3 regions of the Actinomadura chokoriensis genome follow, and region 3 is predicted to be linked to each of the others. Evidence: predicted binding sites of a transcription regulator. Region 3 holds the regulator's gene; each other region holds the start of a gene.

Region 1 (5,077 bases), on a different contig from region 3:
ATGTTGCCGACCTGCTTGGCGACGTCCTCGTGGATGCTGCCGACCTGCCGGGTGACGTCCTCGTGGATGTCGCCGATCCGCTTGCCGAAGTCGTCGTGTACGCCGCTGACCTGGCGCGCCACCTCGCTGTGCACGGACTCGACCTGCTTGGCGACGTCGGCGTGCACCGACTCGACGCGGCGGGAGACGAGGTCGACCTGCGCGGTGAACTCCTCCAGCGCGCCGTCGACCCGCTTGGCGACCTCCTCGTGGATGTTCTCGATGCGCTTGCGGACGTCGTCGTGCACGTCCTCGAAGCGGCGGGAGAACTCGTCCATCCGCTTGGCGACGTCGCTGTAGGCGGTCTCGGCGATCTGCGACATGGTCGCCTTGACCTCGTCGCGGTCCGGCCGGGCGCGCAGCTCCTCGATGAGCGGGTCGACCGCCTCGGCGAGGTGCTTCTCCAGCGCGTCGAACCGGTCGCCGTACTCGGCCGCGGGACGCTCCGCGAGGTCGCGCAGCACGCGGTGCAGCTCGGCGATCTCCAGCGTGGCGGGGAGCCGGCCGATCCGCTCGCCGACGCCGTCGATGCGGCCGTCGAGGCTCTCGAACCGCCCGTCCAGGCCCTCCAGCTTGCCGGACAGCCCTTCGAGGCGGCCGTCGACGCCGTCCAGCCGGCCGTCCAGCCCGTCGAGCCGGCCGCCGACGCCCTCGACCCGGCCGTTGACCGCCTCCAGGCCCTGCTCCATCCGCTCGGCCATCTCGCCGAGCGCCTGGTCGACCCGTGCCGTGACCCCGTTGATCGAATGCTCGAGCCGCTCGGACCGGTGGCCCAGCTCCGCGAGCGACTTGTCCAGCCGGTTGAAGCGGACGGACGCGGCCTCCATGCTGCCCTGGAGCTTGTCCAGCCGCTTGGTCATCTCGTCCATGCGCTGGGACGCCTGGCGGGTGGCGTCCGTGATCTGCTGCGCCGAGTCGAGGACGGCCTGGATGCGGGTCAGGCCCTCGTCGACGTTCTCCGCGACGACGCCGACGTCGGCCCACAGCGCCGGCAGCTCGGCGACGGGCTTGACCCGCTCGCCGAACGACTCGATGTGCTCGGCCAGGCCTTCGGCCCATTCCGGGGGCTTGCCGGACAGTTCGTCGACCTGCCCGCGGACGCTCTCGATCTGCCCGGTCAGCCCGCTGAGCTCCCGCTCGCGGACCTCGCGGAGCAGCCACTCCATGCCTTCCAGCCGCTGCCGAATCTCGTCCAGGACCTGACCCTGTGAGCGCTGTTCGTAGACGTGGTCCTGCGCCGCACGGGCGAGCAACTCCCGCATCCGATCCGAGACCGGTTGACCCCCCGTCTGCAGGAAGTTGTGATTCGTTTCCACCCGATGCTCCTTCGTGTGCCGGCGCGACGAAATGACGCACGGCAAATGAATCTCTGAGGTGGCCACTGTAGTGCGTGTGAGGGGCCGCTAAAACGGGTAGCAGAGAAGATTGCGAGTTCTGCGGAATGCGCCTGTTATCCGACTGGGGTGAATAGCGGTGAATGGCCGGGGGCGGGGTAGTTCTCCGCTTCGCGACAAGCGTGATGATCATGGGGATATGGACGGTGTTGCGTGGCGCGGGCGGGGTGGTGCTCTGTCCGTACATCTCGTCCAACATCCGCAGTTCCCGAACCGCCGGTGGACGCCGGCCGCCGGTGCGCGGCCGCGGGGACACGGCCCCGGACGCCAGGTGCGGGCCCCATTTCGGAGGGTATTTCATGGCGCCGAAGTCACGGTCGCTGAACCTGCCTTGGCGTTTTCGGGTGCGTTGATCTCGGCGCGCCGATTTGCGGGCGGCGCCGTGCCCTTGCCGGGCGCCCGCAATCCCTGGTGAACGCGATGCCGCAAAACGCCGATGATTTGCACCGCCGTGGCGCGTCGCCCGGCCCGGCTTGGTGTTGCCGGTCGGCCGGAAGATCTTTGGGCAGGGTTGCCGGCGGGTGCCCGCTCCGGGCGGGTTCCGGGCGGGTTCCGGGCGGTTCCCCGGCGGATCAGGCGGTGCGGACGGGACGGGTGAGGAGGGCGACCGGGTCGCGGCCCACGCGCGTCACCACCAGCGTCAGCTCCGCACCGCTCCGGCCCGGCCGCCGCCCGCCGAAGCCGAGGTCGCGCCGCAGCCGGTCGACGTCGACGGCCGAACCGCGCTTCTTGACGGTCAGCACGCCGACCTCGCGGCGCTTCAACTCCGCCCGCAGGCGCTTCACGGAGAACGGCAGCACGTCCTCTATCTCGTACGCGGACGCGAACGGCGTCGGGCACAGCCGGTCGGACGTGACATAGGCAATGTGCTCGTCCGCGAGCCCGCCGCCGACCAGTTCCGCCACCTCGCCCACCAGATGGGCGCGGATCACCGCTCCGTCAGGCTCGTACAGGTAGCGACCCCACGCGCGTACTTCGGGGACGTCCGCCCCATGCGGGGTCAGCGTCCAGACCTCCGGGTCGGTGTCGGACGAGAGCAGCGTGGCCCGGCGTCCCGCGTCCCCTGCGAGCGACCCCAGCCAGAGGGCGGCCTCTTTGACGTCACCGTGCACCGACACCCACTCGGCCTCCGCGCCGTCCGGGACGGCCTCATGCGGTATGCCGGGCGCCACCTTGACGCAAGCGGCGGGTACCTTCCGCGCCATATCCAGGACGACGTCAAGCGGAGGTTCATAAGCGCGGGGATCGAAGACCCTGCCCCGGGCCGTACGACGTCCAGGGTCGGCGAACACGGCACCGAACCCGTCCACGGTGGCTTTGGTGGCGTCCCCAACGCGTATGGGAGCGTCCAGCCCGAAAACGGTCGCGTTCGCCTGCGCGACCTCCGCCGTCAACGGGTCGAGCTCCACGCCCTCCCCAGGGAGCCCCGCGCGCCCCCGCGCTATGAGGTCGGCTCCTATCCCGCACCCCAGTTCCAGCACACGCGCGCCGTCCAACCGGGTCGCGAACCGTCGCGCACGATGCGCCGCCACACTCGCCCGGGTCGACTGCTCAAGGCCGGCCTGCGTGAAGTACATGCGGGCGGCGTCCGGACCGAACTTGGGCCGCGCGCGCTCGCGGAGCCGCACCTCCGTGAGCGCCGCCGCGACGAGCGCGGGATCGTGCCGTTCGCGCAGCCGGGTCGCCGTCGCGAGCAGGGCGTCCTCGCGCACGTCCGCGGCGGCCACCTCGTCCAGGAGTGCCTGTCCCGACGCGGTGCGCAGGGCGCGGAACGACGCGATGTCCATGGAGCGAAGTTAGCGGTCGGTGAACACCGCCCGGTGCGTCCGTGTCCGTGTTGACGGGCTCCCGGGCACGGAATAGTCTCCATGACTGGCACTCTCGTAGCGAGAGTGCCAACACAGCGACGAAGGTCGGTCTGGCACCCGCGACGGCAGGCCGGTCCAGGGTCGCCTCTTCTGTCACATGTGCTGGCCGGTCATCCGTGGCCGGCCGAGGACCAATCGAAGGGGAGGTCAGATCGTGACGACCGCCACCAAGGTTGTTCTCAAGCCGCTTGAGGACCGCATCGTCGTCCAGCCGCTTGAGGCCGAGACCACCACCGCGTCGGGCCTGGTGATCCCGGACACCGCGAAGGAGAAGCCCCAGGAGGGCACCGTCATCGCGGTGGGCCCGGGCCGCGTCGACGACAAGGGCGAGCGCGTCCCGGTCGACGTCAAGGTCGGCGAGGTCGTGCTCTACAGCAAGTACGGCGGCACCGAGGTCAAGTACAACAACGAGGAGTACCTCGTCCTCTCGGCCCGCGACGTGCTCGCGGTCATCGAGAAGTAATCACCGAGACGTGATGCACCCGCCCCGGTCGGCGCCGCCTTCGGCGGGGCGGCCGGGGCGGATCGCGTAATAGAGGAGTATCCGCATGGCGAAGATCCTGGAGTTCGAGGAGGACGCTCGCCGGGCTCTTGAGCGCGGCGTCAACGCTCTCGCGGACGCCGTCAAGGTGACGATCGGCCCGCGCGGCCGCAACGTCGTCATCGACAAGAAGTTCGGTGCGCCGACCATCACCAACGACGGCGTCACCATCGCCCGCGAGGTGGAGCTGGAGGACCCGTACGAGAACCTCGGGGCCCAGCTCGCCAAGGAAGTGGCGACCAAGACCAACGACATCGCGGGCGACGGCACCACCACGGCGACCGTCCTCGCGCAGGCGCTGGTCCGGGAGGGCACCCGCAACGTGGCGGCCGGCGCGTCCCCGCTCGCGCTGAAGCGCGGCATCGACGCGGCCGCCCAGTACGTGTCCGACCAGCTGCTGAAGTCGGCCCGCGAGATCGTGGAGAAGGGCGAGATCGCGCACGTCGCGACCATCTCCGCGCAGGACGCGCAGATCGGCGAGCTGATCGCCGAGGCGTTCGAGAAGGTCGGCAAGGACGGTGTCATCACCGTCGAGGAGGCCCACACCATGGGCCTGGAGCTGGAGTTCACCGAGGGCCTCCAGTTCGACAAGGGCTACCTGTCGCCGCACATGGTGACCGACCACGAGCGCATGGAGGCCGTCCTGGACGACGCCTACGTGCTCATCGTGGACGGCAAGATCTCCAACGTGCAGGAGTTCCTGCCGCTGGCCGAGAAGGTCGCGCAGACCAAGAAGCCGCTGCTCGTCGTGGCCGAGGACGTCGAGGGCGAGGCCCTGGCGCTGCTCGTCGCCAACAAGATCCGCGGGACGTTCACGTCCGTCGCGGTGAAGGCGCCGGGCTTCGGCGACCGCCGCAAGGCGATGCTCGGCGACATGGCCACCCTCACCGGCGGCCAGGTCGTCAGCGAGGCCATCGGCCTGAAGCTCGACTCCATCGGGCTGGAGGACCTCGGCCGCGCCCGCCGCATCACCGTCACCAAGGACGCCACCACCATCGTCGACGGTGAGGGCTCCGCGGACGAGATCAACGCGCGGGTCAACCAGATCAAGGTCGAGATCGAGAACTCCGACTCCGACTGGGACCGCGAGAAGCTGCAGGAGCGCCTGGCCAAGCTGGCCGGCGGGGTCTGCGTGCTGCGCGTCGGCGCCGCCACCGAGGTGGAGCTGAAGGAGAAGAAGCACCGCCTGGAGGACGCCATCTCGGCGACCCGCGCGGCGATCGAGGAGGGCATCG
Region 2 (5,077 bases), on a different contig from region 3:
CGCGGATCTGCGTCCACGTCTGGGTCGAGGTGAGCTCCTGCTGGTCGGACAGGCCGTTCATGCCGGAGATGCCCATGTGCGAGTAGGCGGTGGCGTCCGACCAGCCGAAGGCCGACTTCAGCTGGTTCTTCAGGCCCTCGGACGCGTTGACGGTGTTGCCGTACATGTCCGAGCCGCCGCCGAAGTCGAACGGCATGATGGTGAAGACGTCCACGTTCGCCTGGAGCGCCGCGGCCTGGGTGATGAGCCGCTGGCCCCAGTAGTTCGGACCGGTGGTGGTGGTGCCGAACGTCAGGATCGTCTGGATGCCGGGGTTCCGCTGCTTGACGATCTTGAGGGCGCCGAGGATGCGGTCCTGGACCGCGGCGTTCTCGAACTCGTCGCTGTTCTCGATGTCGACGTCGATCGCCTTGAGGCCGAACGCGTCGATGACCTGCTGGTAGGCGCCGGCGAGGGCGTCGGCGGAGGAGCAGTTCGGGCCGAGCTTGTTGCCCGACCAGCCGCCGATGGACGGCAGCACGTCACCGCCGGCCGCGCGGATCTGGCTGATCGCCTGCTCGTCCGCGCCGCCCTTGAGCGGACGGTTCCCGTCCCACGCCGGGCTGCACCCGCCGCCGGACAGGATGAACGCCATCGTGAACCACTTGATCCCGGACGCGCTCATGACCGTGGCCGGGTTCGGCGGCTCGCCCCAGCCCATGTAGAGGTAGGGCGCGGCCCGGCGGGTGCCGGTCGGCGGCGTCGTGCAGCCGGTGGTCGTGGCCGACACCGAACCGCTCGCCGCGGACTCGCCGGAGGCGTTGTACGCCTTCACCGTGTAGGTGTGGTTCGAGCACTTGGTCAGGCCGCTGATCGTGGTGCTCGTCCCGGTCACGGTCGCGCGGACGGCCGAGCCCTCGTAGACGCGGTAGCCGGTGGGCCCGCCGGACGAGGCCGACCACGAGAGGGTGAGCGACGTGTCGGTCTTGCCGGTCACGGTCGGGGTGCCGGGCGCCGAGGGTGTGCCGGGTTCGGTGGGGCCGCCCCCGCCGTCGCAGGACGCGCCGTTGAGCAGGCAGCCCTGGGGCGTCCCGGATCCGCCGACGATGAAGCCGAACGAGACGGACGAGCCGGCGGCGACGGTCCCGTTGTAGTTGCGGTTGGTGAACGTGGCGTGCTGCCCGGACGTGGTGAGCAGCGCGTCCCAGTAGGTCCCGACGGAGGAGCCGGACGGGAGGTCGAACTCGACCTTCCACGACGAGATCGCCGAGCCGGTCTCGTTCTTGATCGTGTACTTGCCCTCGTAGCCCGAACCCCAGTCGGACGACTTGGTGAACGTCGCCGTCACGGAGGCCGCGTTGGCCGCGGTGGGGACGAGCAGGGCGAGGACGAGAGAGCAGAGGGCGGTGAAGAGGAAGCCGGGAAGAAGTGTTCTTCGCAAGGTCACTCCCGGGTAGGAGACGTGGATTGAGCGGGAATCCCCCGAACCCCGAGCGGGTCGTGCTGTGCGGTTCCTCAGCGGTGTGGCGGCGGGCGCGGCATGCGATCGGCCTTCTAATAGGAAACTTTCCTATAAATCGACTGAACGGTAACCGGCCTGGAGCGCTCCCGCAACCCCCTGGCGGGTGCCTTCGGGCGGCCGTCTCCCCGGGCCGCTCGACCACCCCAGTTGGCGGCCCGAACCGGTCCCGGGCACCCGCGAAAAAAGAACGCCCCTCTAGGACGTGACGGCGCACTGCCCGCGGTCCGCCCGCTGCGGGCCGCCGGCCGCGGGCCGGACGTCGAAGTCGAAGATCGCGGTCGGCACGTAGAGCGAGCAGCAGGCGTTGGGGACGTCCACGATGCCGCTGACCCGTCCCTCGATCGGCGCCGCGCACAGGATGAGGTACGCCTGCTCGCCCGTGTAACCGAACTTCTGCAGGTACTCGATGGCGTTCAGGCACGCGTTCCGGTAGGCGAGGGTGGCGTCGATGTAATGGTTGGTGTCATTGGCATGGTCGACGGAGATGCCGATGAAGGAGATGTACTCGTCGTAACGCGGTTCGACGTTCCCGGGGATGAAGACGGGGTTCGTCGTGACCCCGTACTTCTCCATTCCGCCCTTGATCAGGTCGAGGTGCAGGTCGATGAAGCCGCCCATCTCGATGGCGCCGCAGAAGGTGATCTCGCCGTCCCCCTGGCTGAAGTGCAGGTCGCCCGTGGACAGCAGCGCGCCCGGGACGAACACCGGCATGAACACCCGTGACCCGCGGCTGAAGTTCTTGATGTCCTGGTTCCCGCCGTTCTCGCGTGGCGGGACGGTGCGGGCGCCCTCGCGTCCGATGCGCTCCAGGTCGGCGCCGGTGAGCGGCCCCGCGAGGACGTCCTGCGGCTCCGGCGGCAGCGCGAGCGGCGGCACCCGGCCGGGATCGGTGTCGATGAGCGCCTGCTCGCGGGCGTTCCAGCGGCCCAGCATGTCAGCGGACGGCGCGGTGCCGAACAGCCCGGGGTGCGTGATGCCGGTGAACCGGACACCGGGAATGTGCCGGGACGTGGCCATCTGGCCGTGGAAGTCCCAGATGGCCTTGCAGGCGTTGGGGAACCGGTCGGTGAGGAACCCGCCGCCGTTGTTCCGGTCGAAGATGCCGGTGTAGCCCCAGCCCTGACCGGCGATGTCCCCGGTCTGCTGGGGGACGGGCCCGATGTCGAGGACGTCCACGATGAGCAGGTCGCCGGGCTCGGCGCCCTCCACCGCGATCGGCCCGCTCAGCATGTGGTTGACGTTGAGGTTGAGGTCCCGGATGTCGTTGGCGGAGTCGTTGTTGCCGACCTGCCCGTCCATCCACTCCCGCGACTCGACGCGGATCTCCGCCCCCGGACGCACGGTCACCGCCGGCGGAATGTCGGGATGCCACCGGTTGTGGCCGGGCACCTGCTGGTCGCGCATGGACTTCGACTGGTCGACGCTGAACACGACATCGGGCATGTCTTCCTCCGGTCTCTGCTGTGTCCGCCCCGGTCAGGGACGGGGAAGCCGCGCGTGCCGAGGGTCGGCGGGCGGTGCGGGCCGGCGCGGGGCGCCGGGAACACGGCCGACCACGCGGGGCTCGTGGGCGCTCGCCTCCTGGGCGCCGAGCGCCCGGGCGAGCGGCCGCGACGTGCGCGCGACGAGCGGCGGGGTGAAGACGCGGGACGCCTCCCCGCCGCAGGACCCGCAGGGCTCCGCGTCCCCGGCCGTGCCGATCGGCCGGACGACGTCGAACGGTCCGCACTCCGCGCAGCGGTACCGGTAGGTGGCCACGGGCATCCTCCTTTTGCTTCCGCTGCGGACCATTCCGCGGAGAGCCGCCGATAAACGAGCGGGGCGGGACGGCGGAATCGGTAAATCGCTGGAAATCTCCGCACACCAGTGGCATGATCGTCTCGGTCTAGAAAAGGACGATATGTCGATCTATTACAGATTTGTCTCCGGCGCCGCGGCGCTGGCGGTCGCCGGCGGCCTGCTCGTCGCGGGCGCCGTTTCCGCGGACGCCGCCGCGCTGCAGTTCCGCATCGAGGTGCCGAAGCGCCTCACCGTGGGCAAGGGCGAATACACCAAGGCCTGCGCCATGGACGTGTGGGTGTGGGGCACCGAAGGGCCCGGGGTCGCCTACTCCAGGGCGTCCGTGACCGGTGCCGACGGTGTGACCTGGCCCGTCTACAAGCGCGTCCTGCCGGGCCAGCAGGTCGGCTGGGGCGTGGGCTGCCCGTCCACCGTGTCCGACCTCGGGAAGTGGCGCGTCCGCGTCGTCGCCTACGACCGGAAGGGCAAGGCGCTCGGCAGCCGCGAAGAGTCCTGGTACGAGAAGTTCGACACGGTCATCAAGAGCTACAACGCCGCGCCGGAGCCGATCCGCAAGGGGCGCACGCTCTCCGTTTCCGGTCGCCTCCTCCGGGTGAACAACCTGGGTACCGGATACACCTCGTACTCGGGCAAGAGGATCGAGGTGTTCTTCCTCGCCAAGGGCGCCAAGTCCTGGACGTACATGGGAGCCACCAAGACGGCGAGGGACGGCCGCTTCCGGAAGGCGTTCACGGCCAAGCGGGACGGCGTCTGGCGCGCCTATTTCCCCGGCACGAGCAACTTCGACAGGCAGAAGTCCTGGGACGACTTCATCGACGTCCGCTGACGGCCCTGCGGCGGCGCCCGGCCGCCGCCGCACGGTCGCGGGCCGGAGTTGCTAACCTTAGCAATTGCTAATGTTGCTACTCCGGCGAGGGAGTACCGGGACGATGCTGCCACGGACGGCGGGCGGGCGGGTGCGGTGAGCACGCCGCTCTACAAGCTGAAGGCGGAGTTCTTCAAGACGCTGGGCCATCCCGCGCGGATCCGCGTGCTGGAGCTGCTGAGCGAGCGCGACCACGCGGTGGCGGAGATGCTGCCGGAGGTGGGCATCGAGCCGGCGCACCTGTCGCAGCAGCTCGCCGTGCTGCGCCGGGCGGGCCTCGTCGTGTCGCGCAAGGAGGGGGCGTCGGTCATCTACTCGCTGACCAGCCCCCGCGTCGCGGAGCTGCTCGCGGTGGCGCGGGAGATCCTGACCGGGGTGCTGTCCGGGCAGGCCGAGCTCCTGGACGAGATGCGGGCGTCCGGGCCGGCGTCCGGGCCGGAGCGCGGGCGCGGCTGACCGCCCCCTCGCCGCACGGGTGGCTTTTCTGCGCTTATAAGTTGCTAAAGTTGGCAATTGCGCATGTCAGTAGCCGACCCCGAGGACCCGCGTGAGAGACCTGTTCCGCAAGATCCGCACGACCGGGCGCGCCGCCGAGGACGCGCCGGAGCCCCCCGAGCGGGCCCTTCCCGAGCGCGCCCGCGACCTCGCCGGATCGGTCCAGGTCCGGCACGTCGACGCGGGCTCCTGCAACGGCTGCGAGGTCGAGATCGCCTCGGCGTTCGGGCCGGTGTACGACGTGGAGCGGTACGGCGTGCGGCTCGTCGCCTCGCCCCGGCACGCGGACGCGCTCCTCGTGACGGGGCCGGTCACGCGCAACATGGAGGTGGCGCTCCGGCGCACCCATGAGGCCGTCCCCGCGCCGAAGGTCGTCGTCGCGCTGGGCGACTGCGCGCGCAACTGCGGCGTCTTCG
Region 3 (5,077 bases):
AGGTCGAGGACGCCGATGGCGGCCGCCGCACCGCCATCCCGCCGGGGCAGGCCATCGGCCGGATGGACGAGCTGCGCCGCGTCATGTACCGCGCCGGCAAGGGCGCCTGGTTCACCGCGCGCCTCCAGATCGAGCGCTCGGGCCGGTTCAGCGCCGAGTTCGACTACGACGGGGAGCCGGACTTCACCCCGCCCCTCACCCCGTCCGCCTACGCCCTCGACCTCGACCGCTTCCCCCGCACGGACGCCCACATCCCCGACTGGCTCCGCGCGAAGCTCGACGAGGCCTGAACCGCCGGCGGGAGGCCGCGGCGGTCCCGAGCAGGGGGCCGGGCGGGGCAGACTGGAACGGTGCCCTCGACTCTTCCCGACGGAGACCCCGTACCGGCCGACGGCGCGCTCCCCGGCAGCGCGCTGACCGGTCTGGGAGACCGCCCCTTCGCCTTCTACGTCCACGTGCCCTTCTGCGTGACGCGGTGCGGCTACTGCGACTTCAACACCTACACGGCGACGGAACTGGGCCCCGGCGCGAGCCGCGACACCTACGCCGACACCGCGATCAGCGAGGTCCGCATGGCGCGGCGCGTCCTGGGGGACATCGACCTCGCGGTGGACACGGTCTTCGTGGGCGGCGGCACCCCGACCCTCCTCCCGCCGGACGATCTGGGCCGCGTCCTGGCCGCCATCGACACCGAGTTCGGGCTCGCCAAGGGCGCGGAGGTCACTACTGAGGCGAACCCCGAGTCGGTGGACGAGTCCTACGTGGCCAGGCTCCGCGAAGCCGGATTCACCCGGATCTCGTACGGCATGCAGAGCGCACGCGAGCACGTCCTGGCCGTCCTGGAGCGCACGCACACTCCCGGACGCGTCCCGCAAGTCGTCGACTGGACGCGCAAGGCGGGCTTCGAGCACATCAACCTCGACCTGATCTACGGCACGCCAGGCGAATCCGACGACGACTGGAGGGCCTCCCTGGAGGCCGCCCTGGCCTGCGAGCCCGACCACGTCTCGGCCTACGCGCTCATCGTCGAGGAGGGCACCCGCCTGGCCGCGCAGGTGCGGCGCGGCGAACTCACGGCCCCCGACGACGACGCCATGGCCGACCGCTACCTCATCGCCGACGAGATGCTCGGCGCCCGCGGCCTGCGCTGGTACGAGATCTCCAACTGGGCCGCCGACCCGTCCGCCGCCTGCCGCCACAACATGCTCTACTGGACGGGCGCCGACTGGTGGGGCGTCGGCCCCGGGGCGCACAGCCACGTCGGCGGGACCCGCTGGTGGAACGTCAAGCACCCCGCCGCCTACGCCTCCCGCCTGGCCGAGGGCACCACGCCCGCCCACGCCAGGGAGATCCTGACCGACGAAGATCGCCACATCGAGCGCATCATGCTCGAACTGCGCCTCTCCCAGGGCTGCCCCACAGATCTCCTGGACGACAAGCCCGTCCGCAGAGCCATAGACGAGGGCCTGCTAGAGCCGGCCCCCTACGACGAGGGCCGAGCCGTCCTGACCCTCAAGGGCCGTCTCCTGGCCGACGCCTTGATCCGAGACCTGACCTAGGCCGTGACGAAGTCGATGAGCTCCTCCACGCGGCCCAGGAGGGCGGGTTCCAGGTCGGTGTAGGTGTTCACCGAGTTCAGGATCCGTTTCCAGGCGGCGCCGGTGTTGTCGCCCCAGCCGAGTTCGGCGATGACGCCCTCCTTCCAGGGGACGCCGCGCGGGATGCGGGGCCAGGCGCGGATGCCGACGGCGGCGGGTTTGACCGCCTCCCAGATGTCGATGAACGGGTGCCCGGTGACCAGGACGTGCGGCGACGACACCTGGGCGGCGATCCGGGACTCCTTGGAGCCCTCCACCAGGTGGTCGACGAGGACGCCGAGGCGGCGGTCCGGGTCCGGACCGAACTCCTCGACGATGGCGGGCAGGTCGTCGACGCCTTCGAGGTACTCCACGACGACGCCCTCCACGCGCAGGTCGTGGCCCCAGATCTTCTCGACCAGCTCGGCGTCGTGGAGGCCCTCCACGTAGATGCGGCTCTCCTTGGCCACCTGGGCGCGCAGGCCCCGGACGGCGATGGAGCCAGACGCCGACCGCGCCGGCCCCGCCGGCTCGGCGGCCGGCCTGACCAGCGTGACCGGCTTGCCGTCGATCAGGAAGCCGGCCTTGGTGAGCGGGAAGACGCGGCGCTTGCCGAACCGGTCCTCCAGGGTGACGCCGAACTTGTCGCAGCCGACCACGGCGCCGCAGAAGCCGCTGTCGGGGTCCTCCGCGACCAGCCCGGGTTCGGCCGGGACCTCGGGGATCTGGCCCTTGCGGGGCCTGCGCCAGTCGCCGGCGAGCACGTCGTTTCCGTAGTTCTTACTGCGCACGGGTCCGCACATTAACCCGGCGGGGCGGCCGGACGGCGTCGCCCCTCGTCCCCCGGCGTGGCGCCCGCGCCGGATATGGATAGGATCACGCAGCCGTACGGGGAGTGCGCGGACACGCCGATCAGCCTCCCGGGGCCGTACACTTGGCACTCAGGAGTAAGGAGTGCCAGCGGCGGGAGGCCGGCCGGACGAGGGAGGTGACGCCGTGCTGGACGACCGGAAACTCGCGGTCCTGCGCGCCATCGTCGAGGACTTCGTCTCCACCAACGAGCCGGTGGGGTCGAAGGCCCTGGCGGACCGGCACAACCTCGGGGTGTCGCCGGCGACCATCCGCAACGACATGGCGGTGCTGGAGGAGCAGGGCTACATCGCCCAGCCGCACACCAGCGCCGGGCGCGTCCCGACCGACAAGGGCTACCGGCTGTTCGTCGACCGGCTGTCGACGATCAAGCCGCTGTCGGTCGCCGAGCGGCGCGCGATCGAGACGTTCCTGTCCGGCGCCTACGACCTCGACGACGTCGTCGGCCGCACGGTGCGGCTGCTCGCGCAGCTCACCCGGCAGGTCGCGGTCGTGCAGTACCCGTCGCTGACGCGCTCGTCGGTGCGGCACGTCGAACTCGTCCCGGTCGCCGAGGGGCGGCTGCTGCTCGTGCTGATCACCAACACGGGCCGGGTGGAGCAGCGGGTCATCGAGACGCCCGGCGCCATCTCCGAGGAATCGATCGGGCACCTGCGGGCGTTGCTCAACACGTGCTTGGACGGGCTCGGCCTCGGCGAGGTCCCGACCGCCGTCGCGGACCTGCCGGACAAGGTGGGGCCGGACGACCGGCCGGTCGCGGCGTCGGTGCTGTCGGTCCTGCTGGAGACGCTCGTCGAGAACCACGAGGAGAAGATCGTCTTCGCCGGCGCGGCCAACCTGGCCGCGGTCGACTTCTCGCAGAGCCTGCGGGAGGTGCTGGTGGCCCTTGAGGAACAGGTCGTCCTCATGCGGCTGCTCGGCGAGACCGGGGACTCCTCTACAGTTACGGTGCGGATCGGCACCGAGAACCCCGACCTGGGCCTCAGGTCGACCTCGGTCGTCGCCGCGGACTACGGGGTGGGCGACCTCACCTTGGCCCGGCTTGGAGTGCTCGGGCCTACACGCATGGATTACCCCAGCACGATGGGAGCGGTACGGGCAGTGGCACGCTACGTGGGACAGATCCTGGCGGGGTCGTGAAAGTGGCGAACGACTACTACGCGACCCTGGGCGTCCGGCGCGACGCCAGCGCCGACGAGGTGAAGAAGGCCTACCGCCGGCTCGCGCGCGAGCTCCACCCGGACGTCAACCCGGATCCGGAGACCCAGGAGAAGTTCAAGGAGATCACCCAGGCGTACGAGGTGCTCTCCGACCCCAAGAAGCGGGAGATGTACGACCTCGGCGCGGACCCGTTCGCGTCCGGGGGCGGCGCGGGCGCCGGCGGGTTCGGCGGCGCCGGGTTCCCGTTCAGCGACATCATGGACGCCTTCTTCGGGACGGCGACCTCGCGCGGCCCGCGGTCGCGGGCGCGGCGCGGCCGGAACGCGACGCTGCGGGTCGAGCTCGACCTCGGCGAGACCGCGTTCGGCACGACCCGCGAGCTGTCGATCGACACCGCGGTCGCCTGCGCCGCCTGCGAGGGGTCGGGCTGCGCGCCCGGCACCCACCCGGAGACGTGCGAGACGTGCCACGGGCGGGGCGAGGTGCAGCAGGTGCAGCGCTCGTTCCTCGGCCAGGTCATGACGGCGCGCGCGTGCCCGGCGTGCGGCGGGTTCGGGTCGGTGATCCGCAACCCGTGCACCGAGTGCTCCGGCGACGGCCGGGTCCGCACCCGGCGGACCGTCAAGGTCAAGATCCCGGCCGGGGTGGAGAACGGCATCCACATCCAGCTCGCCGGCGAGGGCGAGGTCGGCCCGGGCGGCGGCCCGCCCGGCGACCTGTTCCTGGAGATCGTGGAGAAGCCGCACCCGATCTTCGAGCGGGAGGGCGACGACCTGCACTGCACGGTCGAGATCCCGATGACCGCGGCGGCGCTCGGCACCAGCGTCACGATCGAGACGCTGGACGCGGCCGAGAGCGTCGACATCAAGCCGGGCACGCAGTCCGGGCAGGTCATCACGCTCTACAACCGGGGCGTCCGGCACCTCAACGAGAGCGGCCGCGGCGACCTGATGATCCACGTGAACGTGGAGACGCCGCACCGGCTGGACGAGGAGCAGGAGGAGCTGCTGCGCCGCCTCGCGGCCCTGCGCGGCGAGGAGCGCCCGCCCGGCAAGTTCGCCCCCGGGCAGCGCAACGGCATGTTCTCCCGCATCAAGGACGTCTTCAACCAGCACTGAAGCGCCGTGGCGGCGGCCTACCGCGAAGGCCGCCGCGGCGACGACGAGCATGGGGATCTTGGAGGCCGCCCATGAGCCCGCCGGTGTTCCTCGCCGAGGCGGACGTGCTGGAGCGCGACGTCGTCGTCCTGGACGGGCCCGAGGGCCGGCACGCGGCGGCGGTGCGGCGGCTGCGGCCCGGTGAGCGCGTCGACCTGACCGACGGCGCGGGGCTGCTGGCCGAGTGCGTCGTCACGGCCGCCGACCGCGCGTCCCTCACGCTGGAGGTCGGGGCCCGGCACCGGGAGCCGCCGCCGGCGCCGCGCCTCGTGGTCGTCCAGGCGCTGCCGAAGGGCGACCGGGGCGAGCTCG

The links. The regulator HrcA, encoded in region 3, represses chaperone genes, less so after heat shock. The targets are predictions, from matches to a motif close to TTGGCACTCTCNNNNNGAGAGTGCCAA.
Positions count from the first base shown of each region.
Region 1: the regulator HrcA is predicted to act here: its motif matches at 3,306-3,332, upstream of groES (co-chaperone GroES).
Region 2: the regulator HrcA is predicted to act here: its motif matches at 3,348-3,374, upstream of ABFX46_RS24100 (FmdB family zinc ribbon protein).

Region 1 is NZ_BAAAMW010000012.1:199,364-204,440, reverse strand. It holds gene ABFX46_RS25365 (apolipoprotein A-IV repeat region-like domain-containing protein) at 1-1,355, opposite strand, end outside; gene ABFX46_RS25360 (THUMP-like domain-containing protein) at 2,006-3,220, opposite strand; gene groES (co-chaperone GroES) at 3,456-3,764, shown strand; gene groL (chaperonin GroEL) at 3,850-5,077, shown strand, end outside.
Region 2 is NZ_BAAAMW010000011.1:208,331-213,407, reverse strand. It holds gene ABFX46_RS24110 (cellulose binding domain-containing protein) at 1-1,420, opposite strand, end outside; gene fmdA (formamidase) at 1,697-2,944, opposite strand; gene ABFX46_RS24100 (FmdB family zinc ribbon protein) at 2,978-3,259, opposite strand; gene ABFX46_RS24095 (hypothetical protein) at 3,402-4,127, shown strand; gene ABFX46_RS24090 (ArsR/SmtB family transcription factor) at 4,263-4,622, shown strand; gene ABFX46_RS24085 (NADH-quinone oxidoreductase subunit B family protein) at 4,714-5,077, shown strand, end outside.
Region 3 is NZ_BAAAMW010000013.1:107,150-112,226, reverse strand. It holds gene ABFX46_RS26220 (antitoxin YezG family protein) at 1-290, shown strand, start outside; gene hemW (radical SAM family heme chaperone HemW) at 351-1,559, shown strand; gene ABFX46_RS26210 (DUF3097 domain-containing protein) at 1,556-2,368, opposite strand; gene hrcA (heat-inducible transcriptional repressor HrcA) at 2,574-3,587, shown strand; gene dnaJ (molecular chaperone DnaJ) at 3,590-4,726, shown strand; gene ABFX46_RS26195 (16S rRNA (uracil(1498)-N(3))-methyltransferase) at 4,798-5,077, shown strand, end outside.